Regions from separate parts of the Serratia sp. L9 genome, predicted to be linked through region 1. Evidence: predicted binding sites of a transcription regulator. Region 1 holds the regulator's gene; the other holds the start of a gene.
The links. Region 1 encodes LexA, which represses DNA repair genes until DNA is damaged. Its sites were predicted from a motif close to TNCTGTATGTACATACAGNA; they were not measured.

Region 1 (4,710 bases):
AGGTAATCCATATGGCTACGGTGGCAAGGCACATAGACTATTTCGTGACCATCTTGCGCCAATTGACGCACGCGCTCGGCGTTGGTGACATTGATACCCTGATACAGCCGGTTCCAGGTCCAGCTCAGCACGCGATCGGAGAGGCGCACCGTTTCATATGAGAAATCGGCTGCAATCTCTTCCATCAGCGCAATAGCGTTCTGTTGGGCTTTTTCGTGCGAGATCTTCTTGCTGCGCGCTTCGTCTTCGACCGCTTTTTCAATCGCTTTGGAAGCCAGCAGCTTATTGAACAGATCCTGGCGGGCTGGCAGACTAGGCCCAACGGCGGCCAGACGCAGACGTGAGAAGTGCATACGTGCCACGCGTGCCAGTTTCTGCGCTATGGTTTTATCTGTGCCGTGTTCGGTCGCCATGCGGCGCAAGGAAACGGTGTTGGAGAAACGGACAAAGCTGTCGCGCCCCAGCCACAATACGGCGAAGAATTTCTGCACACCGTTCAGCAGGCGCAAGTGCGGCGTGCCGTGGCCTTCGCGGCCCGGTGAGCGGCCAAACATGACCGACACCGGTAACATCTGGATATCGAGATCCGGATTGCTGCGGTGCAGATCCAGATAGTCGTGGAACAGTTTTACCGATTCTTCTTTCGGTGTGTAATAGCGGAATACGCGTGGGCCATCGTGGATGAACACGTGGCTTGGCAGTATGGTGCCATCGATTTCCAGCGGGTTAAGGGGATCGGGCAAATCCTGCGCCAGGCACTGGGCGCGCATGGTGAGCAAATCTGCCTTGGAATTATAAGGTAAAACGTACAGAATCGGCCGTGAGGGATCCAACCCTAACTCCGTTACCGGGTCTGAAGGGATAACCTTACTTCTTACCAACAGTTTTAGTGGTAAATTCAATAATTTATAATAGATTTTACGCCAACCTGACATAACAACGTGTAGCCTCTTGTTAGCAATGCGCCGCAAGCATACCAGAAACCGGGTAGCAGATCTGTGGTGTTGGCAAATCCAGCGCCTGAAGTGGCAATGGAAATACACATTCGAATTATGACTCACCTTTTGAGATTAAACATGGCAAATCAAGCAACCGGCCTGACACGCATCATTAAAGCTGCGGGCTATTCATATAAAGGATTAACCGCGGCCTGGCAGAACGAAGCTGCATTCCGCCAGGAACTGGTCGCAACCGTGGTGGCCATCATACTGGCGATTTGGCTGGATGTGGGTGCCATAGCGCGCATTTTATTGATCGGATCGGTGCTGCTGGTGATGATTGTCGAAATCCTCAACAGCGCCATTGAGGCGATTGTCGATCGCGTGGGGTCGGAATATCACGAACTTTCGGGGCGGGCAAAGGATATGGGGTCGGCGGCAGTCATGCTGGCGATTATTCTGGCGCTGTTTGTCTGGGGATCGGTGCTTTGGCAGCATTTTGTTTGAAAATGAAGCTATTAATGTTGCGAACCGGCGCGCTAATCCCTGATTTTTATTTATTCTTCGGTTCCCAATCCAGACTTACCTGTATATACTCACAGCAAGACTGTATAAACAAACAGGGGGCGGAATGAAAGCACTAACTACCAGGCAGCAAGAGGTCTACGACCTGATTCGCGATCATATTTCGCAAACGGGCATGCCACCGACGCGTGCCGAGATCGCAATGCGTCTGGGCTTCCGTTCACCAAATGCTGCAGAAGAGCACCTGAAGGCGCTGGCTCGTAAAGGCGTGATCGAAATCATCTCCGGCGCTTCACGCGGCATCCGCCTGCTGATGGAAGACGAAGAGGGTTTGCCGCTGGTAGGCCGGGTGGCTGCTGGTGAGCCGCTGCTGGCACAGCAACATATTGAAGGGCACTATAAAGTGGATCCCTCATTGTTTAAGCCTAACGCCGATTTCCTGTTGCGCGTGAGTGGCATGTCAATGCGTGACATCGGCATTCTGGACGGCGATCTGCTGGCAGTGCATAAAACTCAGGATGTGCGTAATGGGCAGGTGGTTGTCGCACGTATTGAAGATGAGGTCACGGTCAAGCGTTTGAGAAAACACGGTAATGTCGTTGAACTACTCCCAGAAAACAGCGAATTTCAGCCGATTGTGGTCGATCTGCGTCAGCAGAACTTCACAATCGAAGGATTGGCGGTGGGTGTGATCCGCAACGGCGACTGGATCTAAACATAACTCCCAGTACCGCTACCCATTGATAATCAATGGGTATATCGCCCCAGCTCTGGGGCGATGTCATTTCTGCACTACCCTCTATTTATCTAGTTACGGAACATATTGCTATGCGCCTGCTTTCAGCCTTCACCAGTGATGCCGACAAGGCTCTGTGGCGTCTGGCACTGCCGATGATTTTTTCCAATATTACCGTTCCTTTGCTAGGTCTGGTGGATACCGCTGTCATCGGTCATCTCGACAGCCCGGTCTATCTGGGCGGAGTGGCGGTAGGCTCGATGGCGACCAGCTTTCTGTTTATGCTGCTGTTGTTCCTGCGCATGAGCACCACCGGGCTGGCGGCACAGGCGTTGGGGGCAAAGGATCCGCAGCGGCTGGCCCGTGCTTTTATGCAGCCGCTATTGCTGGCGTTAGTGGCCGGGTTGGTAATTGTATTGTTGCGCACCCCGCTGATCACCCTGGCATTGAACATCGTCGGTGGCGATCGGGAAGTGTTGGCGCAGGCAAAACGGTTTTTGGAGATCCGCTGGCTTAGCGCCCCGGCGGCATTGGCCAATATGGTGCTGCTCGGTTGGCTGCTTGGCGTGCAGTACGTGCGTGCACCGGTAACCTTGCTGATTGTCGGTAACCTGCTGAACATTGTGCTGGATATCTGGCTGGTGATGGGGCTGGGCTGGAATGTGCAGGGCGCCGCCGCTGCCACGGTGATTGCCGAGTACGCTACGCTGTTGCTGGGGTTGTGGCTTTCATGGCGGGTTCTGCGATTGCGGGGTATCTCACTGGCGATGTTGCGTACCGCCTGGCGCGGTAATCTGCGCCGCCTGCTGGCACTTAACCGTGACATTATGCTGCGGTCGCTATTACTCCAACTGTGCTTTGCTTCATTAACCATTTTAGGGGCGCGCATGGGGGGAAGTGGTGGCGGTGAATGCGGTGCTAATGAATCTGCTGACTTTTACCGCCTATGCCCTGGACGGTTTTGCTTATGCGGTAGAGGCGCACTCCGGCCATGCCTATGGCGCACGGGACAGTCGCCAATTGCAGAAAGTATGGCGTGCTGCCTGCCGTCAGGCGGGTCTGGTAGCCTGTGGTTTTGCCGTCATTTATATCTTTGCCGGGCAGCAGATTATCGCGGGTTTAACCTCGCTGCCAGAACTGCGTGCCTTGGCAAATCATTATCTTCCTTGGCAGGTGGTGCTGCCTCTGGTAGGGGTCTGGTGCTATCTGCTGGACGGCATGTTTATTGGTGCCACCCGTGGCGCAGAAATGCGCAACAGTATGGCGGTGGCTGCTGCAGGCTATGGTCTGACTCTGTTCACCCTGCCGGTGCTGGGCAACCACGGTCTATGGTTGGCGTTGGCAGTGTTTTTAGCATTACGCGGGGCCGCTTTGGGTTGGATATGGCATCGTCATAGCGTGCAAGGCACCTGGTTCCAATCCCCGGTGAGTGGCAGATAGGTATTCTGCGTATTTATCAGATTAACTGATGGATCTGGTGCGGAATTTATATTTTGTTACAAGTGCTGTCGATGTTTTCAGGGCTTTTTCTCCCTGTTTTAGCAGAGTTTTTTGCTATTAAGATTTTTCCTATCCATGTTTAATGCTGTGATTTTGGCTGGATGCGTGATTAACCGCTATAGTTAATCACGTGGCTGGCGAATTAAGCCCGCGCTTAATTGGCAACAGGGTGCATTTATTACCCTCAAATCTTATTCAGTTAAGCCCAGCCAGATTTATCTAAAACTGACTAACACTGGTAACGGAGAGATTATGAACAAAGATCAAGCCGACGGTAACTGGAAGCAGTTTAAAGGTAAAGTGAAGGAAAAATGGGGCAAGTTGACCGATGACGATCTGACTGTCATTGAAGGGAAACGTGAACAGCTTGTCGGTAAAATCCAGGAACGCTATGGTTATCAGAAAGAGGTAGCCGAGAAGGAAGTTAAAGCCTGGGAAGATCACAGCAAGTATCGTTGGTAGCGCGATGAGCCGCCCATAATCGCGGCGCTACGGCACCATCCGGCCTTGGCAGTTATCCCCTGATGCCAAGGCTGCGGGAACAAGGATGTACCCGTCCTCTTAGACCATCCGCTTATTTTTTCTTTATCACAATGCTGTGATCATGGTCGCAATCGTGTTTGTTCTCACAAGCTTCTACTTCTATGCAAGCCGAACACAGGCCGTGGGCTTCTACCACGGTGTGACGTAATACAAAACCTGACTCCAGCGCGAGTTTCTTCAACGTATCTTCTACCCCTTCGGTGGTGCGCTCTGTCACCTGCCCGCAACGATCGCAGATAAACAATGCCGAGGTGTGCATCGGTTGCTCGAAGTGATGGCATAGCACATAGCTGTTGGCTGATTCCACGCGGTGAATAAAACCCTGTTCCAGCAAGAAATCCAGCGCGCGGTAAACCGTGGGGGTTTGGCTTGTGGTTCCGCTACGCGCAACAGATCCAGCAGATCGTAAGCGCTGATGGCACCGGGCTGCTCAGCCATCAGGCGTAACACTTCCAGCCGTTGCGGTGT
Region 2 (4,710 bases), 2.3 Mb from region 1:
CAAGGCCTTGGTCGAACTGGCAATCCGCACTTAACCTTTTTAGTCTTTGCCGCGATACCACGGATTGTCGCTTACCAGGCTGATATAGAGATCTTCTACCTGCTTGCGTGCCCACGGGGTGCGGCGTAAAAATTTGAGGCTGGACTTGATGCTTGGATCGCTGCTGAAGCAGTTGATACGGATACGCTCAGCCAGCCCGCCCCAACCATAATGCTCCACCAGTTTATTGAGTAATTGCTCCAGCGTGATGCCGTGTAATGGGTCTTTGGATGGGTTTGCAGTCATGATCGGCAGCTCGTCTGATACCTGGGCCGCACACCTTAATCAGCAAACTGGCGCGCAGCAAGAAAAATTACCGGGCTGGCACGCCCAGCCCTGCGAAAACGTTATGACAACGCAATAAACTGCTCACGCAAATGATGGATTTCATCTCGCACAGCAGCCGCCTGCTCGAACTCCAGGTTCTGTGCGTGAGAATACATTTGGCCTTCCAACTCCTGGATTTTCTGCTCCAGCGCTTTCGGCGTGAGATGGCGGTATTGCGCTGCGCTTTCTGCTGCCTTGCCCTTCCCTTTGTTTTTGCCACGCGTGCTGGGTTGCCCAAGCTGCAGGATATCGGAAACCTTTTTGTTCAGGCCTTTTGGCACGATGCCATGGGCTTCGTTATGCGCTTGCTGCTTGGCGCGGCGGCGTTCCGTCTCGCCGATCGCCTTGGCCATGGAGTCTGTGATCCTATCGCCGTACAAAATCGCTTTACCATTGAGATTACGCGCCGCGCGGCCAATGGTCTGGATCAATGAACGTTCAGAACGCAGGAAGCCTTCTTTATCTGCGTCCAGGATCGCCACCAGCGACACCTCAGGCATGTCCAGACCTTCCCTTAACAGGTTGATACCGACCAGCACGTCAAACTCGCCAAGGCGTAAATCACGAATGATTTCGACACGTTCCACCGTATCGATATCCGAGTGCAGGTAACGCACCCGCTCGCCGTGTTCTTCCAGGTATTCGGTCAGGTCTTCCGCCATACGTTTGGTCAGCGTGGTAACCAGCACACGCTCATTGATGGCTACACGCTTGCGGATTTCAGAAAGCAGATCGTCAACCTGGGTGGTAACCGGCCGGACTTCCACTAACGGATCCAGCAGGCCGGTTGGGCGAACCACCTGATCGATAATGTCGCCACCGGATTTCTCCAGCTCATATTTGCCCGGCGTGGCAGACACATAGATGGTTTGCGGTGCCAGCGCTTCGAACTCTTCAAAGCGCATTGGCCGGTTATCCAGCGCCGAAGGCAGGCGAAAGCCATATTCCACCAGCGTCTCTTTACGCGAGCGGTCACCTTTGAACATGCCGCCGATTTGCGGAATGGTGACGTGGGATTCGTCCACGACCAGCAAACCGTCCGCTGGCAGGTAGTCAAACAGCGTCGGTGGCGGCTCACCCTCGCCACGGCCGGAGAGGTAGCGCGAGTAGTTTTCAATGCCGGAGCAATAGCCCAGTTCGTTCATCATCTCCAGGTCGAACTGGGTGCGCTGCGACAACCGCTGTTCTTCCAGCAGCTTGTTGTTTTCCAGCAGCACCTTACGCCGCTGGGCCAACTCCACCTTGATGTCTTCCATCGCCTGCACGATACGCTCACGCGGGGTGACATAGTGTGATTTGGGATAAATGGTGAAACGCGGCACCGTTTGCTCAATCTGGCCGGTGAGCGGATCAAACAGCGACAGGCGCTCTACCTCTTCGTCGAACAGTTCAACACGCAGCGCCAGCTCATCAGATTCCGCCGGGAAGATGTCGATCACTTCGCCACGGACGCGGAAGGTGGCACGCTGGAAAGCCTGATCGTTGCGGGTATATTGCAGTTCTGCCAGACGGCGCAGGATCGAACGCTGATCGATGATCATGCCCTTGGTCAGGTGCAGCATCATTTTCAGGTAAAGATCCGGATCGCCCAGACCGTAAATGGCGGAAACCGAGGCCACCACGACCACGTCGCGCCGCTCAAGCAACGCCTTGGTCGCCGAAAGGCGCATCTGTTCAATATGTTCGTTTACCGAGGCATCTTTCTCGATAAAGGTGTCTGAGCTTGGTACATAGGCTTCTGGCTGGTAGTAATCGTAGTAAGAAACAAAATACTCAACCGCATTCTCAGGGAAGAACTCTTTCATCTCGCCATAAAGCTGCGCCGCCAGCGTCTTGTTCGGTGCCAGCACCATGGTTGGGCGGTTTAGATCGGCGATCACGTTGGCGATGGTAAAGGTCTTGCCTGAACCGGTCACCCCCAGCAACGTCTGATGTGCCAGGCCGTCTTCCAGGCCCTCTTCCAGCTTGCGGATAGCTTCCGGCTGATCGCCGGCCGGTTTGAATTCTGAATGCAGTTTGAAATGTTTGCTCATATCCCCTTCATCTTTCAAATGGCGCCAGGGCAAAACCCCGCCCCGCTGCCGAACCGGGTATTGATCCGCAGAAAGCAAAAAGTTGAACGCTGCCGGAAACAGCCCCTAATTATGGAAAGCCCTGACGATTTCCGCCAGTGGCTATGATACTGGATATAAAACCAGCTTCAAACTGATTTATGTTGTTAACTGACGTTTGCAGGGCATACATGCACCGTTAAGGTTACATTTTTATTGTCAATAACCTGTTATCCCCAGATCGCGCCGCGAATTAACTTTTGGTTAGCAACCAGGCGTAAAATCGCTCGTTAAATCCACCAGGATAAAGGCTGGCTTGATTTTAATTAACTTATTGATAATAAATACATTTAATAAAAAGACGAGAATGCGGACAACCGAGTCTCAACCCGCGTCGGCTCTCTGTTCAGAGCGCTTTTCTAACTCTCATGCACAAGGTTATCCACAGGAATAGTGGATAACTCTTTTCACGCCACGGGGGCGGGAGTTACAGAAAGAACGGTTTTCCTCTGCAAATACCGCCGAAGCCGTTTTTTTAGTTATTTTTTGATAATAATATTGCTTTGGTTATGACGATTAATGCTAACAGACGTTATTGCAGAAAAGACATTTGCCGCTCTCTGTCGCCGGGCTGTCGCCATTGCGGCAATAGCCCGGAGGGCTTGCACCATCAGGTTCCTGCATGGCTCTCAAACGGTGCAGACCATCACGCCCAATCAATCAGCCAGCAGGTTTAAATCAAGATACTGCCCTAGCGGCTGAAGCTCTATCTGCGGCAAATAAGGGATCTCACCCAGCAACGGTGCTGGCAGCATACGGCAAAGTGTGGCGAGGTATTCCTGATGGCGTCTGCCCGGTTGGTGAATGTCATTAGCTATCCAGCCAGCCAGGGGTAATCCTGCCAGTCGGACCGCCTGAGCCGTGAGCAAGGCGTGGTTGATGCACCCCAACTTAATCCCCACCACCAGGATCACCGGCAACTGTTCCTGCACCACCCAATCAGCAAAGGTATATTGCTCAGAAAGCGGGGTAAACCACCCGCCGGCCCCTTCCGCCAGCAGCCAGTCAGTCTGCCGCTCAAGATGGCGAAAACCGGCAGAAAGCCGCGCCAGAGAAATGGGCCGCCCTTCATCCTGACTAACGATATGCGGTGAGGTCGGTTCAGCGAAGGTGTAAGGATTTACTGCGGCGTAATCCAGCGCCACGCTGCTGTTCTGCTGCAAAGCCAACGCGTCACTGTTACGTAACCCATCGGCGGTCATCTCACTGCCTGAGGCCACCGGTTTATACCCGGCACAGCGCAACCCGGCCGCGCTGGCAGCCTGCAACAACGCACAGCTGGCTACGGTTTTACCCACTTCGGTGTCGGTTCCGGTTACAAACCAGCGTTTAGTCACGATAAATCACTCCATAAGCCAGATGATAACTGAGGGGAAACTGCCCGTTGCGGCAAGGATATGCGGCTTGCAGTGCGGCTAAACGCTGGCGGGAAAGCAACCCAGCCCCGCGCCCCTGATGTAAATGAGTCGCGCCGATCCCTTTTAGCGAACGCATCAGGGCTATGACGTCGGGGTAGCTGAGCGTTTGCCAAACCGCTTCCAGATGATGCCGATAGGGCTGACAGGCCTGAGCAATCTGCTCTGGCGGCAGGAAAGCATTCACGTGGCGTTCACCGTCCACCTGTTGCCAGGCATTACCCAGCTCATGCAGGGAATCTTGCGCCAGGGTAGAAAACAGCACCAGGCCGCCGGGCCGTGTAACGCGGTACAACTCCGCCAGCGCCCCTGGCAGGCTGCCGCACCATTGCACCACCAGGCTGCTGAAGCAGATATCCACTGATGCGGTGGGCAAGGGAATATGCTCGATATCCCCCAATAAATAATGCTCCGCGGCCTGCTGCTGGCGTGCAAACGCCAACATGCCGGGCGCCAAATCCAGAGCGGTCACCTGCTTGCCCTGCTCACGCCAACGGCGGCTGAAATAACCGGTGCCGCAGCCTGCATCCAACACCGACTGACCAGGATGTTGCCATCCCATCCCCAGTAAGCGTTCACCAACCTCTCGTTGTAACACCGCTGCGGCATCATAACTATTTGCTGCGCGGCTGAATGCCGAAGCGACTGCCTGCTTGTTGACCGCATCAAAGGCAGATGTCATGCAGCACCTCCAGCAAACGATCGATATCCTGCGGCTGATGTGCCGCGGTTAGAGTGATGCGCAATCGGGCCCCCCTGGGGGAACCGTTGGTGGGCGGATAGCGCTCACCCACAACCCTTGTTCACGCAGCCGCTGC

Region 2: uvrB (excinuclease ABC subunit UvrB) is a predicted target of LexA. The motif match lies at 2,547-2,566, and genes of this name have one in related genera.

Annotation. Positions count from the first base shown of each region.
Region 1 covers NZ_CP192591.1:1,659,770-1,664,479, forward strand. Annotated here, with positions in the region: gene plsB (glycerol-3-phosphate 1-O-acyltransferase PlsB) at 1-935, opposite strand, end outside; gene ACQ86O_RS07800 (diacylglycerol kinase) at 1,077-1,445, shown strand; gene lexA (transcriptional repressor LexA) at 1,570-2,178, shown strand; partial or broken gene dinF (MATE family efflux transporter DinF) at 2,292-3,639, shown strand; gene ACQ86O_RS07815 (CsbD family protein) at 3,952-4,161, shown strand; partial or broken gene zur (zinc uptake transcriptional repressor Zur) at 4,274-4,710, opposite strand, start outside.
Region 2 covers NZ_CP192591.1:5,113,215-5,117,924, forward strand. Annotated here, with positions in the region: gene yvcK (uridine diphosphate-N-acetylglucosamine-binding protein YvcK) at 1-34, shown strand, start outside; gene ACQ86O_RS24300 (VF530 family DNA-binding protein) at 40-285, opposite strand; gene uvrB (excinuclease ABC subunit UvrB) at 387-2,399, opposite strand; gene bioD (dethiobiotin synthase) at 3,134-3,814, opposite strand; gene bioC (malonyl-ACP O-methyltransferase BioC) at 3,807-4,574, opposite strand; partial or broken gene bioF (8-amino-7-oxononanoate synthase) at 4,558-4,710, opposite strand, start outside.